Regions from separate parts of the Paenibacillus sp. S33 genome, predicted to be linked through region 1. Evidence: riboswitches for the same ligand, from Rfam matches in the RefSeq annotation. Region 1 holds a riboswitch; each other region holds the start of a gene.
The links. A riboswitch is a leader RNA that binds a small molecule or an ion and turns the genes downstream of it on or off. The one in region 1 is predicted to bind glycine.

Region 1 (7,784 bases):
TGTGCCACGTGATCAGACGGTATATGGCATGGTGGATATGATGAGCCATGTGTTTGAACAGTATTTTCACAATGTTAAAAATACACCGTTGCAAGATCGTATGTGCTTTTCCGTGCTGCAAACCGTGATCGAAACTGCACCTAAACTGCTAGAGGATTTGCACAACTACGAGCATCGTGAAACGATTTTATATGCCGGAACGATTGCTCTTAACGGAACACTGCAAATGGGCTACTTCGGGGACTGGGCTTCGCATACGATTGAACATGCATTATCCGCTGTATATGATATTCCTCATGCTGGCGGTCTGGCAATTCTGTTTCCCAACTGGATGAGACATACAGTGGATCAGGATGCTGCACGCATGAAGCGGCTGATGCTCAGCATGTTTGACTTAGACACCGTAGGTAAAACAGATAGAGAAATCGCCTTGGAAGGTATTGACCGTCTTAGTGCATTCTGGACAAGTCTCGGTGCCCCTTCTACGCTGGCCGATTACAATATTAATGATGAGCAATTGGAAAAAATCGCGGACATTGCAGCCCGTGAAATGGAGTACGGAGGATTTGGTAATTATAAAAAGCTGAATCAAGAAGATATTTTAGCTATTTTGCGTGCATCGTTGTAACATTCAAAAGGGAGTGTCCTCAAGCCTGTGATGGCTGAGGGCACTCCCTTTTGGAATTTATGAATTAACCGTTTGTCCCTTTTCTTCTACTTGAATAGCAGCCCCTACATTGGCACCTGCAAGAATGCCCTTTTTCTTATTAGGATACAGAGAATCCATATAGGTTCGGGTTTCTGCAACTACGATTCCCGATAAGCCAAGCAGTGCAATCAGATTCGGGAAAGCCATCATTGCGTTAAAGATATCTGCCAGCAGCCAAATGGCTTCCAACTTGATGAACGCACCTCCTGCCACAAGTGCGATGAACAAATAACGGTATGGTTTAATCCATTTGACACCCAGTAAATATTCAACACAACGTTCCCCGTAGTAATTCCAGCCCAGTATCGTTGTGAATGCAAATAAAATAAGGCTAATCGTCACGAGTTCTGCACCAGCCGGAAAGGCACTGGAAAACGCATGCTGGGTCATCAGACCTCCATCGTCATTTCCACTCCATATTCCCGTAACCAGCAACGTAAATCCCGTCAGATTACAAATAATCATCGTATCGATAAATACGCCTGTCATGGATATCAGCCCTTGTTCTGCAGGCCATTTCGTCTTAGCAGCTGCTGCTGCAATTGGCGCACTTCCCAAACCGGCTTCATTAGCAAAAATACCTCTGGCAACTCCGCTTCGCATCGCCAACATAATCGTTGCTCCGGCAAATCCACCCGTTGCAGATGTGGTCGAGAAGGCCCCTTGTAATACTAAAGCAATCGCATGAGGAAGCTCTCCTGCAAACTTAATGAGTACAATTAAGCAAACTACGATATAGAGCCCCGACATGAATGGAACAATCTTTGTGGATACCTTGGCAATACTTTTGAGTCCTCCAATCGTAACAACAGCCGTTAACACGGAAATAATGATCGCTGTAACTACCGTTGGCACTCCAAAGCTACTTTCCGTCGAAGAAACGATAGCCTTTACTTGCGGAAAAGTACCGATTCCAAATAGGGCTACAAGAACACCAGAAAAGGCAAACAACATCGCCAGCGGCTTGAAACGGCGGCCAAGCCCGTTTTCAATATAATACATCGGGCCACCCGAAAATTGTCCGTTCCGGTCTTTAACACGGTATTTAACGGATAATAATCCTTCCGCATATTTGGTTGCCATCCCGAAAAAAGCTGCAACCAGCATCCAGAATAATGAACCGGGCCCACCCAGTTTGATCGCTGTTGCCACGCCGACAATACTTCCTGTACCTACAGTAGCTGCCAGTGCCGTACTCAATGCTCCGAAGCTGCTTACATCTCCGCTACCTTCGTCCGGCGCTTTACCAATTAGCTTGAGCGCCAAAGGCAATCGAATAACCTGGAGCAGCTTCAAACGGATCGTTAGCCACAACCCAGTGCCCATTACAAGAATAAGAAGCGGCGCTCCCCATATCCAGCTGTCAATCGTTTCTAATACATGTACCAAATTCATTTCAACCCGCTCCTCCAGCATATTAGAAAACAAAAAAGAGTCAAATCAGCTGATTCGACTCCTGGAGAGGTTAAAGGCACGAAAAAATACAACCATCTTGTGCAGGTTTCTACCTCTAATAGCTCATAAAAAAGCCTAGGGGCATTCCCTGTCACAGGTTATTCGCGTCTCTGTCCTTTTGCCTGAGAGTTTAAGCAGATGTTTTCTGCGGTGCACCTTCGGCGCCCAATTAAGGGTCTCTCCAGAGTTCTGTCCGTTTACGGTCCCCGCTTGTTGCTGTAACCAGCCTAAGCACCTGAGAGTTTTGCCCCTTCGGTCGGAACTTTCGTTCCATCTCCCGCAAACATCAACCAGACATATGAAATTTTTATTTATTATACAGAAAACTTTCAGCTTATTACAAGTGAAAAGTTTGTGAAGCCCTCTGAAATATTATTATTGTGTCTATCAAAAAAGCAGATACAGCAAATTTCATCCTTAGGATGTCCTCTGCTATACCCGCCCGAGATGATATGGAATTACAATTCTTCACCATTGGTTGCTATCACATTTTTATACCAGTTAAATGAGTCCTTTTTGGAGCGTTTGAGCGTTCCGTTACCGTCATCATCCAGATCAACGTAAATAAATCCGTAGCGCTTGGACATTTCGGAAGTAGACATGCTCACAAGGTCGATAGGGCCCCAGCTGGTGTAGCCAAGCAGATCAACACCGTCGGCAATCGCTTCCTTCATTTGGGCAATATGCTGACGCAAGTAATCAATTCGATACGTGTCATGCACAGAGGTCAATAACCACACCGCCACCGGTGAACGGACTCATGGTCATTACATTGATTTCATTAAAGGTCAGCCAGTATTTTACTTTATCCTTATAGCGTGTAAACACCGTTTCGGCATAATTTACGTAGTGCTGTATGACTTCACGACCCAGCCAGCCATTATACTTCTGCGTCAGACCTAGCGGTGTTTCATAATGTGACAATGTTACCAGCGGCCAATATTATACTTGCGCAGCTCATCAAATACATTGTCGTAGAATTGCAATCCTGCTTCATTCGGCTCGGCATCATAGCCATACGGGAAAATCCGCGACCAGTGGTTGGACATACGGAATACTTTGAAGCCCATTTCAGCGAACAATGCAACCTAACGATAACCGTTCTCCTTTGAAATGCATTGACAGATACTTTAAAATAGATGTAATGCCTTCATAAGCATCCTAATCGTTGTAACGCGTTTCATGTCAAGTATTTTTTCTTATGTGAGGAGAAGCACCATGTCGAATCTTGATCAAATTGCAAAACTGGCGGGCTTTTCCAAAGCTACGGTATCCAGAGTATTAAATCAGTCCCCCCATGTTAGTCACGAAACAAGAGCTAAGATTTTGAAAATCATGCAGGAATTAGATTATGTTCCTAATCGAAATGCCATTTCTCTATCCAAGGGTCAGACGCTTCAGATCGGTATCATTACTTCAACTATTAATGAAATTGTTCTCGCTTTTCTGGACAGCTTTGTGGAAGTAGCAGGCCAATATGAATTTCAAACCATTATTTATACTTCGGGAGAAGACAAAAAGAAAGAGCTTCAAGCCTTTGAGGATTTAAAAAGAAAAAGAGTCGATGCGCTGGTCATCATTTCCTGCGTGAATGACACTGATTTTTTGAGCACCTATTGCAAATATGGCCCGATCGTGTCGTGGCAACGAATGGAGCATACCGATATTCGCTCCGTCGCTATGGATCAGTATGAAGGATATATGTTAGCGCTCAAACATTTGATACAAAAAGGTTATACTCGTATAGCCAATGCTTTTGGCCGTCCGAGCAGTATTAATACCCATAGTAGACAACGAGCCTACGAACAGATCATGAGTGAGCACAATCTGCCCGTGTTGCAACACTGGAATCACTCTTCTATTTATAATATCCGTGATGGCGAACAGGTCGTACGGGATCTGTTACAGCATCCGGACGAATTTCCAGAGGCTATTTTATGTGCTAACGATTATGTAGCAGTGGGCATTCTCTGCGAAGCACGCAGACAAAAACTGAACGTACCGGAAGATCTGGCAATTGTTGGATTTGATAACACGGAGCTGGCGTATACGCTGGGGATTACAACGATTCAAAATCCTATCATGGCTCAAGCACAAAATGCCTTTTTCATGCTTTCCCCTCAGCTGATTGGACGCCAAATGAAGCTTCATTCGCTAGAGTACAGCCTCATTGAACGTACGACTACATAAGGTAACGATGTACTTGCAAATTAGGCAAAAGGGCCTTGATATGAAATATTTTTTGTCGAAAGAGAATAAAATATGTTGAAATCGCTTTTTTTTGTGCTACAATAGCACTATATCGAAGGATTGTGACCGGTGATGCGGGCAATGCCTGAGTTCAATTGAGTGCTATTGCTAACAATAGTATTGAATTGTGCTTAGGCATTTTTTATTGGTAAAGGATGGGAGGGGGAACTTCAATGATTATTGAGAAGGTGCTCAATAACAACGTCCTATTGACTAAAAACGATAAAGGCAAAGAGGTCATCGTGATGGGAAGAGGTATTTCCTTCAAAAAGGTGGCTGGCGATCAAGTCGATGATGATAAAATAGATAAGATTTTCATGTTAAATGAAAACGAGTTCACGGCCAAACTAACCGAGTTGCTGAACGATATTCCTGTATCTCATCTGGAGGTCGTGAATGAAATCGTAACCCATGCAACGGAAGTGTTGGATACGGAGTTAAGCGATAATATTTATTTAACGTTGACCGACCATATTCATTTTGCCATACAACGGCAAGAAAAAGGACTGGCACTCCAAAACGCGATGCTGTATGAAATTAAACGCTTTTACAAAAAAGAATTTGCAGTTGGGCTGGATGCTCTCCAAAAAATTGAAAATACGCTCGGAGTAAAATTAGGCGAAGATGAAGCGGGATTTATTGCATTGCATGTGGTGAATGCACGGATCGACGGTAACGAAATGAAATCCACACTGAAAATGACCGAGATTGTTCAACATATCTTGAACATTATTACGTATCATTACGGAATTGTGCTGGATGAGTCTTCTTTTAGCTACTCGAGATTTTTGACACATTTGCAATATTTTGCGATGCGAGTGATTCGCAAAGAAGTCATTCACAGTGGTGAAGAATTTTTGTATAACCAGGTAAAGCAGACGTATACCGAAGCTTTTGCTTGTGCCCAAAAGATCAATGAATATCTGGAAAAAACATACGATCAATATTTAAGCAAGGATGAATACGTATATCTAACTATCCATATTCATCGCGTAACTGAACGTAATAACATATAAGACTAACAACTTCATACCTTCATCGTTCATGGATTGTGACTGGTAAGGCAGGCAAAACCTAAACTGATGGTGAAATCGACGTTCCTCTATAGGAGAGAGTGCGTAGTTTTCACCACGAGTTTAGGTTTTTCTTGTTTACAAGTTTAAAAAAAGATGCACGCCGGCGTATCTTAGCAACAGCTGTAAACAGTAAATCCTATCAGTAGCAAGAATAACCCATAAGGAGTTCTGAACATGAGTGATAAAGAACTATCTAAAAAAATAGTGACCCTCGTTGGTGGCGAAGAGAATGTCAATTCGGTATTCCATTGCGCTACACGCTTGAGATTTAAATTAAATGATCGTACAAAAGCAGACAAAGCCGCACTGGAAGCAACCCCTGGTGTCATTACAGTAGTGGAAAGCAGCGGCCAGTTTCAAGTGGTTATCGGCAACAATGTAGGTCAAGTGTTTGAGCATATGATGGCAGAAACGAATTTGCAGGATGCAGACAATCCAAATGCGAAAAAGGAAGAGTCTTCCGAAAAAACGAATTTCCTTGGAAAAGCGGTCGATATCATTTCCAGCATTTTTTCTCCTCTTTTGGGAGCTCTTGCAGGGGCAGGTTTGCTCAAAGGGATTCTGGCATTAATTTTGTCGCTCCATTGGATTGATAATACAAGCGGTACGTATCTGATTCTGAACGCCGCTTCAGACAGTGTATTTTATTTCTTACCTCTATTTCTGGCTATTACATCGTCCCGTAAATTTAAGACAAATGCCTTTGTATCTGTCGCAGTTGCTGGAGCCCTTGTCTACCCGGATGTTATTGCGGCGGTGGACAATCCGGCAAAACTGGCTTTTTTCGGGATTCCAATCATTTTAATTAAATACAGTTCCAGCGTAATCCCAATTATTCTCGCGGTATGGGTACAGTCCTATGTGGAGCGCTGGTTCAATTCCTTTATCCATCAATCAGTTAAAAACATTATCGTACCTATGCTATCACTACTGGTCGTTGTTCCGTTGACGTTTTTGGCCTTTGGTCCAGTCGGTAACCTGATCAGTCAGGGCTTGGCGAACGGTTTTACATGGGTATACAATTTAAGCCCATTGATCGCCGGAGCTGTTGCCGGAGCATTCTGGCAAGTATTTGTTATTTTCGGCGTACACTGGGGCTTTGTTCCTATCATGCTGTCCAATATTGCAACATTGGGGTATGACACGATGCTTCCGATGCTTACAGCAGCTGTACTTTCTCAAGCCGGTGCAACACTGGGGGTATTCCTGAAATCCCGGAACACCCAGATGAAGGCTTTGGCTGGTTCCTCTACACTGGCAGCTGTATTCGGGATTACTGAACCAACGATTTATGGTGTAACTTTGAAATTGAAAAAGCCTTTCATTTATGCTTGTATTTCCGGTGGTATTGGGGGCGCTATTATCGCTTCTGGCGGAGCGACTGCAAAATCCTTCTCCCTGCCTAGTTTACTGGCGTTGCCAACTTATTTTGGAGCTGGATTCTTGTGGGTAGTCATCGGTTTGCTCGTTGCCTTTGTACTCGCAGTTGTGTTGGTTATGATTTTGGGCTTTGAAGATCCAAAAGAAGAAACTGCAAAAACAGAAGCTGCACCCGTAAAGAAAGAAGTGGCAATCGAGAAAGAAATTCTCGTAAGCCCACTGCAAGGTAAAGTATTGCCTTTGGAACAATCTTCTGATGTTGCTTTTGCTTCAGGTGCTATGGGGAAAGGAATCCTCATTGATCCTACAGAGGGTGTGCTGACATCTCCTGTCAATGGAACGATTACAACAGTATTCCCGACCGGACATGCAATCGGTATTACTTCCAATGACGGAGCAGAAATTCTGATTCACGTGGGTGTGAATACAGTGAAGCTGAAAGGAAAATTCTTTGACAAGCGCGTCAAGGAAGGCGATGTGGTTAAGCAAGGACAACTGTTGCTTGAATTTGATATCGAGCAAATTAAGGCGGCAGGCTATATTACAGCTACACCAATTATCGTAACAAATTCCGCTCAATACCTGGATGTGTTGAACACAATGGAAACTGAAGTGAAGCGTGAGGATTACTTGTTGACTGTTGTGGTCTAACGTTTTAACTATCAGACTAAAGAAGCTTTCCCAACAATGGAAAGCTTCAGAGTGTCGAGAAAGTCCAGAGGACTTTTCGACACTTCTATTTTTATATGGTGAGACGCATCTTTTAAAACAAAAATCGATTTAAAACGATCTGAGGACCCTAGTTTTTAGACCACTAAGACAGTTTTAAACCCCCTGCAAAAAAACAGGGGGTTTCTCGACAGCCTGAAGCTTTCCCAACAATGGAAAGCTTCTTTTTTTATACATAATGAGAC
Region 2 (7,784 bases), 160 kb from region 1:
TCCAAGTTGTCCCGTGCGGACATGGAAAAACTGGCTACAAAAGCTCTGGACATGCAAACAGCAGAACAGGTTGTTGAATTGGTTCAAAGCATCGAAGGCTAAGGAAGGGTATTACATTTCAAAGGTTATATCTTTTTCCAACAAAAAATTGCTGTGTACATACAGCAGCCGGTATCTATTTAGATACCGGCTTTTTTGCATCCTTTAAGTAGAATTTGTTTTTAACTGCATGAGCAATTCAGTACAGGTTTGCGGGCTGCGGTAGTTTCGTCCAATCGTGTGACTGGAGTAGTATATGGTGCATTGAGCACCAGCTCAGGGTTCTCTTCTGCTTCCCGCGCAATATGAATCATAGTGTCGACAAAAGCATCAAGTGTTTCCTTACTTTCCGTCTCCGTGGGCTCGATCATGATGCACTCCTCTACATTCAGCGGGAAGTAAATTGTAGGGGGATGGTAGCCGAAATCAAGTAGCCGTTTGGCTACATCAAGCGTGCGCACTCCAAATTTTTTCAAGCCTCGCCCCGACATTACAAATTCGTGTTTGCAATGTCCAGGGTAGGGCAGGTCAAAATGTGGAGCGAGCCGATGCATCATGTAATTGGCATTGAGCACAGCGCATTCCGATACACGCTTTAAGCCATCAGGACCGTAGCTACGGATATAGGCGTAGGCACGAACGAGAATACCGAAGTTGCCGTAAAAGGCTTTAACCCGTCCAATAGAATCTCCCTGTTCCCGATCCCAGTGGTACACCCCTTGCGGATCACGTACGACAAGCGGCTTGGGCAAATAAGGGATGAGCCGTTGCTTTACGCCGACAGGCCCAGCGCCGGGGCCGCCGCCGCCGTGCGGGGTACTCATCGTTTTGTGTAAATTGAGATGCACTACATCGAAGCCCATATCCCCGGGGCGGGTAATTCCCATGATGGCGTTGGAGTTCGCCCCGTCATAGTAGAGCAGACCACCCGCGTCATGCACGATGGCAGCAATGTCAGTGATTTGCTTCTCGAACAGTCCAAGCGTGTTCGGGTTGGTCAGCATGAGCGCAGCGGTGTCGTTGCCTACGGCTTGACGTAACGCATCCAGATCCACCAGCCCCTCAGGGGTGGAGGGAAGGGTGACTGTTTCGAAGCCCGCGACGGTTGCGCTGGCGGGGTTCGTTCCGTGCGAGGAATCCGGCACGAGCACCTTGGTACGTCGCTCACCACGTGCTTCGTGGTATGAGCGAATCATCATCAGCCCGGTCCATTCGCCATGGGCGCCCGCGGCGGGCTGAAGCGTGACGGCATCCATACCAGTTAATGCAGCCAAATCATTTTGGAGCGTATGCAGCAGCTCCATAGCACCCTGGATGCTCTCCTCGGGCTGATATGGATGGATTTTAGCGAAGCCTGTATATCGGGCGACATCCTCATTCACTTTCGGATTGTATTTCATCGTACAGGAGCCGAGCGGATAAAATCCGTTGTCCACGCCGAAATTGCGCCTGGACAAGGCGGTATAATGCCGAATAACGTCTACTTCGTATACCTCGGGTAATGCCGCAGGTTCACTGCGCAGCGCATAATCTGGCAAAAGCTCTGCCACCGGGCGACGGGGAACGTCGCACTCGGGAAGAGAATAGGCGATGCGACCCGGACGGCTCAATTCAAAAATGAGCGCTTGATCGTGTTCCTTCAACAGCCCTTGTTTCTGATCCTGGCCGGTGTGTGTCATAGCAATCCCCCCAAGGTGTGTACAAATTGGTCAATCTCTTCTTTGGTTCTTTGCTCCGTCACGGCAATCAACATGTGACCAGCAAGTTCCTCATAGTCCCGGCCCAAATCGTAGCCAGCGATAAATCCAGCAGCTAGCAACTCAGTCTGGAGTTTGCTCATATCCGTACCCTCAGGCAGTCTAAGGGCAAACTCGTTAAAGGTCGGTGCGTTAAATGAGGCAGTTACGCCCTTCAAGCTCAGCAATTGCTCTAAAGCATAACGGCTTTTATGCAAATTTAGCTCGGCTACTTCCTTGATCCCCTGTCTACCCATGACAGACAAGTATACAGATGCAGATAAAGCTAGCAACGCTTGATTGGAGCAAATGTTAGACGTGGCCTTTTCGCGGCGGATATGTTGTTCCCGTGCTTGCAAGGTCAGCACGAAACCGCGTTTACCGTTACGGTCAGTGGTCTGACCCACAATACGGCCGGGGATACGGCGCATATGTGCCTGAGAAACGGCAAAGTATCCACAGGTCGGACCGCCGAGAGAAGATGAGATGCCAAGTGGCTGCGCGTCTCCTACCACAATATCCGCGCCCTGTTTGCCGGGTGTCTCCAGCAAGCCAAGTGCCAGTGGGTTGGCGCTGACGACCAAAAGACCTTTGTACGCATGGATGAGATCAGCCATCGGCTTCAGGTTTTCCACGGCTCCGAAAAAGTTGGGGCTTTGGACCAAAACAGCCGCAGTCTGTTCCGATACGGCCGCCGCTAACGCATTAGCATCCGTTACGCCGTCCGAACAGCCGATCTCCACGATGTCCAAATCCAATCCGCGTGCATAGGCTGCCAATACCTGACGTGCCTCCGGATGGACGGACCTTGATACGATAAGCTGTTTACGGCGGGTAGCTGCGGCGGACAGTGAGCCCGCTTCCGCCAGTGCAGTCGCTCCGTCGTACATGCTGGCATTAGCTACAGCCATGCCCGTCAATTCGCAAATATACGACTGAAATTCGAAAATGGCTTGTAGCTCGCCTTGGCTTACTTCCGGCTGATAGGGGGTGTAGGCTGTATAGAATTCAGAGCGTGAAGTGATGTGCTGGATGACGGACGGAATATGATGATCATAAATTCCTGCGCCAAGAAAGCTGGCATGTGTGTCTGTATTGGCGTTGTGTCCAGCAAGCTCGGCCAAGTGGCGGGTTAAGGCTCTCTCGTCGAGTCGAGAAGAAAGAGGGAGTTCCCCTTGATATCGAATGGCCTCTGGAATGTCACTGAATAAATCATCGATGGATGAAACGCCGACCACACGCAGCATTTCGGTTTGATCCTGTTCAGTCATAGGGAGATAACGATGCTGCTTCATAGGTTCTGGCTCCTTTCGAAAAGCAAAATTTAAATCGTAAATTAGCTAATAAAAAAGTGTGAGAAGAAAACCCGGAAGTACATATCTGACATGTTTGCTTTATAGAAATGAGGAGAGTTTAAGATCAGCGTGGGCGTTTATAAAAGGGTGCTGCCACCACCTCGGCACGCAAGCGTTTGCCACGAATCTCAACCTCCAGCGGTGTGGAGAGGGCGCTAAAACGACTGTCTACCAAGGCGAGGCCGAGATTACGCTTCAAGGTGGGCGACTGAGTCCCCGTTGTGACCTCACCGATGTGTTGTCCTTCTGCGAATACCGGGTAATGGGCGCGAGGGATACCGCGATCCATCATTTCCAGCCCGATCAATTTGCGAGGAATCCCTTGATCTTTCTGACGTTGCAGTGCTTCTCTACCGATAAAATCTCCTTTATTCAGCTTGACGAAGAACCCTAGACCGGCTTCGAGCGGTGAAATCGTGGCAGATAACTCCTGTCCGTACAGCGGCAACCGTGCCTCAAAGCGTAGGGTATCCCGAGCACCAAGTCCAGCGGGAATCAGCCCATACGACTCACCGGAACGAAGCAAACCCTCCCATACGGCTGGTGCTTCCGCAGCAGGTACATAAAACTCAAAACCGTCTTCGCCCGTATATCCGGTTCGTGAGACGAGTGCTTTTGCTCCGAACAATGGCACATTCTCATGGAAGCGGAAAGATGCCAGATTCGTAATGTCCGTATCTGCCACGGCTGCGGCAATACGTGCTGCTTCCGGTCCTTGCAACGCCAGCAATGCTATCGCATCAGACACATTCTCCATGTGAACGGATGCAGGTATATGGCGAATTAGCCAATCCCAATCCTTATCGATGTTAGAGGCGTTCACAACGAGCATGTAGCGCTCCGGTCCTTTGCAGTAAACAAGCAGGTCGTCTACTACCCCTCCATCGGGGTAACACAGGAGTGAATATTGTGCCTGACCTGGTTCCAACTGGCTGACATCATTTGTGGTCACCCTTTGCAGAAAAGCTTCGGCCTCTTTGCCTTCAACCAAAAATTCGCCCATATGCGATACATCGAATAAACCCGCACGTTGCCGGACGGCCTCATGCTCCTTTTGAATGCCGCTAAACTGAACGGGGAGCTCCCAGCCGCCAAAGTCAATACAACGAACCCCAGACTGCGTCCCGTAGGACGAATATAGCGGTGTTTTTCGCAAATTAGTCATTTTTCCACTCCTATCCGGTGTGATCGGCTAAACAAAAAAGACAGGCCGAAAAAAACGTATAGACGGCAGTCTACACTCTTTTTTCAGCTCTGTCCTTGATACCAGAAAGTTACCCCGGTATGTACCGGGTTTCCCCTTGGGTGATCCGCTCCAATAGCGAATGCTCTCCAGAGATGCGTCCGGCAGAGGTCCTTTTGCCTGAGAGATTCACCTGCAATGCAGGCTTACTCCTTCGGCGCTACCTTCGGGATCAACAGTATATTACCTGGCTTTGCAGATAACAACTTGATCCGATTCGCGTGCACTTATGTTTCATAAGCGGCAACAGCTATGCGAATCTTTTTGGCAGTCTCTCCCTCCGCGTTCATCCGCGTTTGCAGTTGTCGGGGTGTTTTCCAAAGCATTTGCTATAACCCATTAATACGCAAATTCATTCAAAATGTCAATAAAAATGTCATCAAAAACAATAGAAAAAACATTTAATATATAAATAAGGATATGTAAGCGTTTGTTATAAGTTATCATATTTTTATATAGTACGCCATATGAGGTCATATGAAGTATTTTTGTTAGTATTATTGACATGAGTGTTCCTGTTGTCATAATCTTAACCTGTCTAATACAGGTGAGCAAAAGCGATTTTATTCATATGGAAGTGAGGGGAACAGGATGGGTGAAGTAAAGCAGCAACTTTGGTATACAGACGAACATGAGTGGGTTCAGCGCACAGAGAATGGAACGTTGCGGATTGGTATTACAGACTTTGCACAGCATCAACTGGGTGATATTGTTTTTGTAGAATTACCTGAGGTGGGAGTAACGATTGAGCAGGGAGCGGAGATCGGTACGATTGAATCGGTGAAGACGGTATCCGACCTTTTTGCTCCGGTGACGGGAACCGTATTAAAAGTGAATGAAGCGCTGGAAAGTACGCCTGAGCTAGTGAATGAATCTCCCTATGAAAAAGGTTGGATGATCGAAGTAGAGATGGGTAAAGATGTGGAGGAAGCATTGGGCAAGCTACTGTCTGCGGATCAATACGAGCAGTTGATTTCCGATGAGCAGTAATGGAGCAATGTAGTATGGAATAAGAGTGTTATTTGTCTGCTCGATTTTTGTATACAACAGTCGCTATGATTTGACATAGCGGCTATTTTTTTGTCTTTTTGCAGACGTAATTACGTGTTTTATTCTGATGTAGAGGGTTGTCCCTATAGTAAGAATCATACATAATCCAGTACGGTTTTTCGACTAATTTCTATAGCTACAGGTCATATTAAGAAGAATTATGCAGGTATAATACCTTCTCGGATAATTTAAATTTAAATGTTGTCATCAACGTTCATGACGAAAGTACGTTTTCATTTCGTTGATGAAGATAGCGCTGTCATTTAGTATGAATTTTAAGAAAAGGTAGTGATGCTTACCTACAAGGAGGATTTGAATATGAGTACATTGGACGCAAAGCCAAGTTCAAAAGGAGGCACTCGTGTCGCCGTACAGCGTTTTGGCCGTTTTCTCAGCGGTATGGTTATGCCCAACATGGGAGCCTTTATCGCGTGGGGATTGATTACGGCACTCTTTATTCCGACCGGGTGGTTCCCGAACGAAGGTTTTGCACAACTGGTTGATCCGATGAAAAATTATTTGCTGCCGCTGCTGATTGGTTACACGGGAGGCACGATGATTCACGGACAACGTGGAGGTGTGATTGGTGCCATTATGACGATGGGTGTCATAGTGGGAGCCGATATCCCGATGTTCCTGGGCGCGATGGTCGCTGGTCCGCTGGCTGCGTGGATATTGAAGAAGTTCGACAAGGCCATTGAAGGCAAAGTCAGATCAGGCTTTGAAATGCTGGTCAATAATTTTTCGGCCGGTATTATCGGTGCCATTCTAGCACTGCTTGCCCATGTGGCGATCGGCCCGGTTGTACAAATGATCAGTCAAGTATTGTCGGCAGGGGTACAGTTCCTCGTGAACGCAGGGCTACTGCCGCTTGTCAACCTCATTATTGAGCCCGGAAAAGTATTATTTTTAAACAACGCGCTGAATCACGGAGTATTAAGTCCGATTGCGTTGGAGGAAGCTGCAAGAACAGGGAAATCCGTACTGTTCATGCTGGAATCCAACCCTGGGCCGGGGCTCGGTATTTTGCTGGCCTACTGCCTGTTCGGTAAAGGCTCTGCGAAGTCGTCGGCTCCTGGCGCAGTCATCATTCATTTTTTCGGCGGGATTCATGAAATTTATTTCCCTTATATTTTGATGAAGCCGATTTTGATTCTTGCTGCTATAGCTGGGGGCGTTGTGGGAACCTTCTGTTTCATGTTGACAGGCGCCGGACTGGTTGCTGCTCCTTCGCCGGGCAGCATCATCGCCTATTTTCTAATGACGCCAAAAGGTGGATATTTGCCAATGCTAAGCGGGGTGATCGCTGCTGCGGTCGTATCTTTTGCTGTTGCCGCAGTGTTACTCAAGACTGGTAAGCAACAAGAAGAGGGGCTGGAGGAAGCTGCATCCCGCCTGAAAGATATGAAAAGTCAAAGCAAGAGTGCAAGTGCTAACGCCACTGTAATGGAAGATAACCACGAATCTGATCGTGCTGCAGAAATTGCTGCAGATCGAACGCTCAAGGATAAATCCGAAGTGAACAAAATCGTCTTTTCCTGTGATGCAGGTATGGGTTCAAGCGCTATGGGTGCCTCGATTTTACGCAAAAAAATGAAGCAGGCGGGTGTGGGCGTAACAGTTACGAATACGGCAATCAGTGAAATTCCACAGGATGCGGATATTGTCATTACGCAAAAAACGTTGACAGACCGGGCTAAAACAGTAGCTCCGAAAGCTGAGCACATTTCCATTGACAATTTTCTGAAGAGTCCTGAATACGAAGCGCTGGTTGAACGTCTGAAATCCGATTCTTAATCCCCATCGAAGTCAGGCGGACTGTATGCAATGTACGTCTCCTGCTGGAGGGATGAGCTTGGGAAGGAACGGTATGCGCTTATGAATATTACGAAACGACAACGTGACATCGTGGAATATCTTCTGGAGCAGTCCAAAGAGGTTACAGCCGGGGAAATTGCTACGAAGATCAATGTCAGCACAAGGACGGTTCATCGGGAACTGGGTGCAGTCGAGCATTGGCTGGCAGCTCATGAGGTGAAGCTGGAGAAAAAGTCAGGGATCGGTATCTGTATAGATGCTGATCCAGCTCAGCTTGTATGCCTGCGAAAACAATTGCTGCATACGAAGTCAGACGAATATTCGGCTGAGGAGAGAAAGATCGTGGTTCTCTGCATGCTGCTGGATACACGGGAGCCGATCAAGCTGTTGGCGCTGGCTTCAGATCTGAAAGTCACGGTAACTACGGTCAGTCATGATCTAGACGAATTGCAAGACTGGATTGAGGAACGTGGACTCATGCTTGTGCGCAGACGGGGGTACGGGGTCGAGATTACAGGGCGGGAGACAGACAAAAGACGGGCG
Region 3 (7,784 bases), 3.8 Mb from region 1:
GTGATAATACAGCAATTGCTACTGTGTATAATGGTACAGTTTCGGCCAAGGCTGAAGGGGAAGCCACCGTGGTTGCGACCTATAAAGAGAAGGTGCAATCGGTTCAGGTACATGTAACGAAAAAGGTTAAGGCGCTGACATCCAGTGTACAAAGCCTGAACTTGCGTTCAAGCGGTACAGGACAGGTTGATTTGACAGCGACATACAGTGATAATACAACAGCTCAGGTTTCGGGTGATGCTGCTTGGACCTCCGATAATCAAAAGGTAGCCACAGTAGTTAACGGATTGGTTACCGCTCAGGGAGCAGGTACAGCTAATATTAAGGCCGTATATGGTCAACAGACCGTAACCATTGCTGTGCAGGTGGAGCAGGTTAAACGTCTCGATGTCAGTTCATCAGAGGTTTCTCTTTTGTTGAAGGATACTGAGAAGGTTAAGCTTTCAGCGACGTTCCCGGATGGATCAGTACAGGACGTGACAGAGTCCGCTGAGTGGAGCTCCAGTAATGCAGCCGTGGCGGATGTACTAAAAGGCACTATTACCGGCTATAGTGCGGGTAAGGCGACAATTACAGGTAAATATGGCACGATGTCCGCTACGATTTCGGTGGATGTCGATCAAACGAATAAGCTGAAAGCCAGTGAATCCAATATTTTTCTCCGTCTGGATGAATCTAAAAAAGTACAAGTTTCTGCCGTTTATCCGGATGGGACGGTAACGGATATCACAGATAAAGCTACTTGGACATCAAGTGATGAAAAAATTGCGACTGTGAATAAGGGAACGATTATGGCGATTGGAGCGGGTTCGGCTACGGTGACCGCTAAGTATGGAGATAAGACCGTTTCGATCAAGACAGATGTCGAAACCTCCAGATATCTGGATTTGAGTGAGGACAAGCTGAGCCTGAATGCCAAGGAATCCAAAAAGCTCAAGCTGACCGCAACGTATGTAACAGGTACGGAAGAAGATATCACAAGTAAGGCAGAGTGGAAGTCCAGCAATGAAGATATCGCTTTTGTCAGTGCGGGAGAAGTCACGGGTTATAAAACAGGTGAGGCTACGATCACCGCTTCTTATGGTGGCAAAACAGTTACAGCTACGGTATCCGTAAATGTACCCGGTGATCTGTCTCTGTCCTCCAAAACGGCAACGATTGATATTGATGAGGACTATACTGCAACTTTGACGGCTACTTATGCGGATGGACGTAAAGAAGATGTAACACAGGATGCAGAATGGACTTCAAGCGCAGAAGATATTGCCTCTGTGTCCAAAGGAACGATTACGGGTAAATCCGCTGGTAAAGCGGTTATTACAGCGACCTATAATGGCAAAAAACTGACGATTAACGTGCAAGTAGGCCTTGTAGACCGTCTGGAAACAGACTCACGTGTAATTGCGCTTGGTGCTCAGGAAACGAAGCAACTGAAAGTAACAGGAGTTAAGAGTGGCGGTACAAAAACAGATGTAACCAAGGACGCCACCTGGACAACTAGCAATGTAAAAGTGGTTGAAGTTAGCGAAGGTTTGATCAAAGCGAATGGTAGCGGTAAGGCAACTGTGACTGCTTCATATGGCAAGCAAAACATTACGTTTACGGTAGAAGTGGACGTAGCGCAAAAGATTGAAGCGGATGCAATCGCGCTATCGCTCAAATCTGGAGATCAAAAAACCATCGCGATTGTGGTTAAATCGAGTGATGGTAAAGAAAAGGACGTTACGGCCCAAGCTGAATGGAAAACGTCTAATTATAAGGTAGCCACTGTTAAAAAGGGTCAGGTTACCGCGGTTAGCTACGGTAAAGCTAACATTCAGGCGAAATTTGGTGGGAAGGTAATCAGCGTACCTGTGGATGTTGATACGCTTAAATACCTGCAAACAGACGAAGTCGCATTGAATTTGAAGGCAGGACAGCTGGCTAAGGTTACGGCTACAGCCACGTATAAGGATGAGTCGGAGAAGGATGTCTCCAAACCGGCTGTCTGGTCCTCGTCCAGAATTATTGTTGCGACCGTCAAAGACGGTAACATTAAGGCACAGGGCAAGGGTAAAGCTGTAATTACTGTGAAATATGCAGGTAAAATGACGAAGGTACAGGTAACCGTTCAGTAAAAAAGAGAGCAAGCATACGTCCAAGGACGATAGGCTTGCTCTTTTATTTTAAGGAGGCTACCGCTTATAATTTATGACTTATCTTTCTTGGTTGGTGTGTTGCGTGTAAGTGATTCGGTCAAACGCTTGCCAGTCGGCGTCTGGGCCAACCCGCCTTTGGCGGTCTCGCGGTGCTTCGACGGCATCGCACTGCCGACTTCAAGCATCACGTCAATGACTTCGTCAGACGGAATAGCGCTGCGCACACCCGCCAAAGCCATATCTGCTGCGGCAAGTGCAGTCACGGCTCCCAGCCCGTTGCGCACGATGCACGGGATCTCCACGAGTCCGGCGACGGGGTCGCAAATCAGGCCGAGCGTGTTCTTAAGGGCGAGACCCACGGCGTGAACAGCCTGTTCAGGCGTACCACCGCGCAGCTCGACCATAGCGCCAGCGGCCATCCCGATAGCTGAGCCAATCTCAGCCTGACAGCCTCCCTCCGCGCCAGAAATGAAGGAGTTGTTGGCGATCACGTAGCCAATGGCTCCAGCGGCGAATAGGCCGTTCACCATATGCTCATCATCCCAGCCGAACCGTTCCTGCGCACTGATGAATACACCAGGGATAACCCCACATGAGCCTGCGGTAGGCGTGGCGACAATGCGACCCATGGATGCATTAACCTCCGACACGGAGAGGGCATAAGCCATGGCGAGCGCGGAGGCATCACCGGAGCAGGTTTCCCCTGCCCGCAGATACTCGGCTAGGCGCTTGCCGTCACCGCCCGTCAATCCACTGCGGGATACGGTGTCTTGTGTCTGACCGCGATGAACGGCTTCCTTCATGACTTCATAATAATCAGACATTTGGCGAAAGATTTCTTCCTCCGTTGTATTCGTTTCTTGTACCTGCTCTTGAATCATCAAGCGGCCAATCGTGGTGGATTCTTCAGCGCATAAAGCGCTGATCTCATGCAGATGGCTAAACCGCATCGGATTCAGCTCCTTTTTTCAAATTAATCATCTTAATTTCATACATATGAGGTAAAGAACGCAGTTCCGCAATTAGTTCAGCTGGAGCAGAACTGTCCGTTTCAATGGCGGTGAGTGCTTCACCATCCCGGCCCTTGCGATCTACGTGCATATAGGCAATGTTAATGTGAGCCTCGCCCAGCGCTGAAGTTATCGCGCCCAATGTACCGGGCTTATCCGAGTGGAGAAGCACCAGCGTAGGCAACTCCCCGGTCAGATTGACCCGGAATTCATTCAGTTGCTGGACATGGATGCTGCCGCCGCCGATGGAGGAGCCCAACAGTGTGCGCTGATCCTCGCCCTTCCACAGCTCGAAACGGACAGTGTTCGGATGAGGGGCGGGGAGTCCGCTGACGGCGAATTCCACGGCCATCCCGGCTTGTTCGGCCCATTGCTCGGCATCGGGAATCCGGTGATCGTCCGTATCGTAATTAAGCAGTCCTGCGATGAGCGCCAGATCTGTACCGTGTCCTTTATACGTATCGGCAAAGGAGCCGTATAATGTCATGCGGGCACGGTCAGGCTGCGCTCCGAGCCAGTGCCGGGCAACGCGTGCGAGTCGCACCGCGCCTGCGGTGTGTGAACTGGAAGGTCCGGTCATGGCCGGGCCGATAATGGAAAATACATCTTTGAAACGCATGGTGTGGCCCCCTGTATGTTCTAATACCATACTATATGGTATTTCCGCGTCTTTGCGCGTTTATGACGGTTCCTAATGCTGACGCGCAATGTGAGCACAAAAAAGGACAGGATAAGGAAGTTTCCCTTATCTCTGTCCTCGTTACCTGAGAGTTTCGTGCGGTGTTCTTACCGCCTTACCCCTTGGGTGGCTTGCGCTCTCTCCAGAGTTGCGTCAGATGACGATACATGGACCTGAGAGATTATCCGCCAGCCGGGTGCTGGCGTCTTGCTCCTTCGGTGCCGCCAGAGTGTAGGCTCCCTGGACAGACTCTCCCGTCATCTTCATTCGCGTATACCGTTCTACATGTCTTCCTTAGGGTAATGTATGCCGTGCTCGGTGTCAATCACAGGGTTCAATTTTTACATAAACAGGTGCGTTACCAATAAAAAAGATTAAAATTTACATAATTATGGATGAAATCAGGAAGGAATTAGAAGATTGGCGGCTAATCTGATAAAGAACAAGTACATTTTTGGAAAACATAGGAGGGATATTGACGTATGGTAAAAGGCTTGCGGTTCACAGGTTCACGCTTAAAAGGGATGCTGCATCTAGCAGCAATCGTATCACTGCTGATCGGGATCTTCGTACCATTCGGTCAGGTCAAGGCAGAGGGAGCATTGACAGTAGCCGAAGCACTTCAGAGCCAAAGTAGTGGAGGTACGGTGACGGTGGAAGGCTACATCGTCGGACATGCTACCGGATCGAAAACGGCTAACTTTTCTTCTCCGTTCGCGAATGATTTTAACGTACTGATTGCCGATCAGGCAAATGAACGTAATACGTCTAATCTATTGGATGTACAGCTGACTTCAGCGTACAGAGGGCAATTTGGGCTGTCAGGCCATCCTGAGCTGATCGGCAGCAAAATTCGTGTGACGGGTACACTTGGCGCCTACAATAATTTTGGTGGAGTGAAAAGCCCAAGCGCTGTTGAACTGGTGAGCGGAAGCGAGCCGGGGGAACCAGGTGAACCTGGCGAACCTGGCAACCCGGGTCAACCCGGTACTACATTGCCGGATGGAAAAGGCAAAAAGGTGCTGTTCGATAATACGCACGCACAGACCGCTGGTGCAGCAGATTGGGTCATTGAAGGCGCCTTCTCCGACTTTGCCAATGGACTGCGTAATGTAGGCTTTACGGTAGACCAATTGAATCGTCCCATTCCTTTTACTTATGGAGAGCAGGCCATAACATATGACAAGCTGCGCCAATATGATGTGTTCATTATTGGTGAAGCGAATGTTGCCTTTAAGGCATCCGAGCAGGCTGCTCTGCTGCAATACGTGAATAACGGGGGGAGCGTCTTCTTCATCTCCGATCATTATAATGCGGACCGTAACAAAAACCGTTGGGATTCCTCCGAAGTTATGAATGGCTACCGTCGTGGAGCCTATACTAATCCGGCCAAAGGCATGACTGCAGAAGAAGCTGCATCACCGGCGATGCAAGGATTAACAAGCTCCGATTGGCTGGCGACCAACTTTGGTGTTCGTTTCCGTTATAATGCGCTTGGTGACGTGAATGCTACTGACATTGTAGCCGCAGATCAATCTTTCGGTATTACCAAGGGTGTGCGCTCGATTGCAATGCATGCAGGATCTACGCTGGCTATTATTGATCCTACCAAGGCTAAAGGCATTGCTTATATCCCTTCAGGCACGAAAAAATGGGGGAATGCTGTAGACCAGGGAGTTTATAACGGCGGGGGCCGTGCAGAAGGGCCTTATGCCGCTATCTCCAAGGTAGGTCAAGGCAAGGCAGCGTTCATCGGTGATTCTTCCCCTGTAGAAGATGCTACACCGAAATATGTGCGTGAGGAAAACGGACAGTCGAAGAAGACATATGATGGTTTCGAGGAAGTGGATGATTCCACCTTCCTGGTGCAAACGGTCCAATGGCTTGCATGGAAGCAGGACTACACGAAATTGTCTGATGTGGCAGGTTTGACTCTGGATCAACCAACGAAGCTTCTGCCATTCGAGGAGCCTGCGGCTTCCACGGAACCGCAGGCTGAGCCTTGGTCTGCTCCGGCAGCAGGCTACAAATGGTATGATCCTAGAACGTTCAAGTCTGGCTCCTATGGAGCGGCTTCGTAATTATCGTGAGGAGCTCAATGTGAGCTAGTGTTAGTTAGTCGTTTGATCCCTGTAGAGGGATCAAACGACTTTTTTTGTGATGAAAATTAACCTGTGGTTGGTTATTTCATTACATTTTGTGCCAGAAAGGCCGCGCTACTGCTGGATCATTGATTTTTTAAATGATGTTGATAGCATAATCTTAATTGATATATCCATATACTGGTGATAGGATGTATTCAAATTATTCCGACAAAAACGGTATGTAATGTTCATGAGAGGTTTTAAACATCAAACATGGTGAGAATAAGCGGGACAAGACCATGGAGAATGGAGGAAGCGCGCATTGAATACCGAACCTGTGTTGGAAATTAAAGGATTATCCGTCTCTTTTCGCATCAAGGATCAATATCACCCCGCAGTCGACCATCTGGATCTGACGGTCAACCCCAATGAAGTGCTGGCTGTAGTCGGAGAATCAGGCTGTGGCAAAAGCGCGCTGGCGCTTTCTATCCCGCAACTGCATGACATGGAACGCACACGTGTAGAGGGAGAGGTCCTTTTTAAAGGCACGGACCTGAACCGTCTTTCTTCAGGGCAAATGAACAAAATCCGCGGAGCGGGCATTGGCATGATTTTTCAGGACCCGCTGACAGCACTCAACCCGTTGATGAGCATTGGCAAGCAGATTGAGGAAAATCTTGATTATCATACGTCACTATCTACGAAGCAAAAAAGGGAACGTGTGCTGGAGCTGCTGGAAAGTGTAGATATACCGAATCCTGTGCGTGTGTATGATCAGTATCCGCATGAACTGTCAGGAGGGATGCGGCAGCGTGTGATGATCGCGATTGCCATAGCTTGCCGACCTTCTCTTATTATTGCAGATGAACCAACTACTGCGCTCGATGTAACGATCCAATCGCAAATTCTCGACTTGCTCAAACAGCTTCAACAGGAGACTGAGAGCGGAATTATCCTGATTACGCACGATCTTGGTGTTGTGGCAGAAGTAGCCGACCGCGTGGTGGTCATGTATGCCGGAGAAATCGTGGAGAGCGCTGATGTTTTTGAATTATTCAGGCATCCACAGCATCCGTATACGCGTTCTTTGCTTGCTTCTATGCCGGGATCGCATACCAAGGGGGAATCACTGCATGTCATCGGCGGTATTGTTCCCTCATTACAAGATATCCCCCGCAATAGTTGCCGCTTTGCTCCGCGTATTCCTTGGATTCAGGAGAGAGTGCATGAAGACCATCCCCAACTAAATGAAATTTCCCCTGGACATTGGGTCCGTTGTACATGTTATCAGCATTTTCATTTTGAAGACGAGGCAAAGGGGGAGGCTGCTCATGGCACTACTAGAGTTAAATGATCTGAGGGTCCACTATCCGGTGCGCGGTGGTTTCTTCCAGCGTGTTATCGATCAGGTGAAAGCAGTGGATGGCGTGTCGATCAGCATTGAGGCAGGCCAGACATACGGGCTGGTGGGAGAATCCGGCTGTGGAAAAACGACGACAGGCAGGACGATCATCGGTCTAAATAAGCTGACGAGCGGACGGCTTCTGTTTAAAGGAAAGGACCTTGCAGCTCTGAGCCGTAACAATCGCCATCCACTGCGTAGAGATATTCAGATGATTTTTCAGGACCCATACTCTTCGCTCAACCCGCGTAAGCGCGTATTGGATGTCATTGCTGAACCGCTGCGAAATTTTGAAAGGCTGAGCAGTGAGGAAGAACGAAGGAAAGTACAGACGTTGCTGGAAAAGGTCGGCCTGAATGCCGATGCAGCCTACAAATATCCGCATGAATTTTCCGGGGGGCAGCGGCAGCGGATCGGGATCGCGCGTGCGCTTACATTAAACCCCAAGCTGATCATTGCAGATGAGCCGGT

Region 2: linked by a shared signal. The riboswitch ahead of gcvT (glycine cleavage system aminomethyltransferase GcvT) and the one ahead of ACWGXJ_RS19220 (alanine/glycine:cation symporter family protein) in region 1 are both predicted to bind glycine.
Region 3: linked by a shared signal. The riboswitch ahead of sdaAB (L-serine ammonia-lyase, iron-sulfur-dependent subunit beta) and the one ahead of ACWGXJ_RS19220 (alanine/glycine:cation symporter family protein) in region 1 are both predicted to bind glycine.

Annotation. Positions count from the first base shown of each region.
Region 1 covers NZ_JBSIEZ010000001.1:4,228,098-4,235,881, forward strand. The annotation lists gene ACWGXJ_RS19215 (iron-containing alcohol dehydrogenase) at 1-628, shown strand, start outside; gene ACWGXJ_RS19220 (alanine/glycine:cation symporter family protein) at 686-2,104, opposite strand; glycine riboswitch at 2,265-2,359, opposite strand; glycine riboswitch at 2,378-2,454, opposite strand; partial or broken gene ACWGXJ_RS19225 (glycoside hydrolase family 1 protein) at 2,623-3,252, opposite strand; gene ACWGXJ_RS19230 (LacI family DNA-binding transcriptional regulator) at 3,383-4,354, shown strand; gene licT (BglG family transcription antiterminator LicT) at 4,588-5,430, shown strand; gene ACWGXJ_RS19240 (beta-glucoside-specific PTS transporter subunit IIABC) at 5,665-7,521, shown strand.
Region 2 covers NZ_JBSIEZ010000001.1:4,065,872-4,073,655, reverse strand. The annotation lists gene ptsP (phosphoenolpyruvate--protein phosphotransferase) at 1-102, shown strand, start outside; gene gcvPB (aminomethyl-transferring glycine dehydrogenase subunit GcvPB) at 222-1,718, opposite strand; gene gcvPA (aminomethyl-transferring glycine dehydrogenase subunit GcvPA) at 1,715-3,070, opposite strand; gene gcvT (glycine cleavage system aminomethyltransferase GcvT) at 3,195-4,295, opposite strand; glycine riboswitch at 4,472-4,570, opposite strand; gene gcvH (glycine cleavage system protein GcvH) at 4,965-5,363, shown strand; gene ACWGXJ_RS18480 (PTS mannitol transporter subunit IICB) at 5,742-7,220, shown strand; gene ACWGXJ_RS18475 (BglG family transcription antiterminator) at 7,302-7,784, shown strand, end outside.
Region 3 covers NZ_JBSIEZ010000001.1:415,360-423,143, forward strand. The annotation lists gene ACWGXJ_RS01875 (Ig-like domain-containing protein) at 1-2,117, shown strand, start outside; gene sdaAA (L-serine ammonia-lyase, iron-sulfur-dependent, subunit alpha) at 2,189-3,088, opposite strand; gene sdaAB (L-serine ammonia-lyase, iron-sulfur-dependent subunit beta) at 3,078-3,767, opposite strand; glycine riboswitch at 3,979-4,094, opposite strand; gene ACWGXJ_RS01890 (DUF6359 domain-containing protein) at 4,310-5,908, shown strand; gene ACWGXJ_RS01895 (ABC transporter ATP-binding protein) at 6,234-7,265, shown strand; gene ACWGXJ_RS01900 (ABC transporter ATP-binding protein) at 7,243-7,784, shown strand, end outside.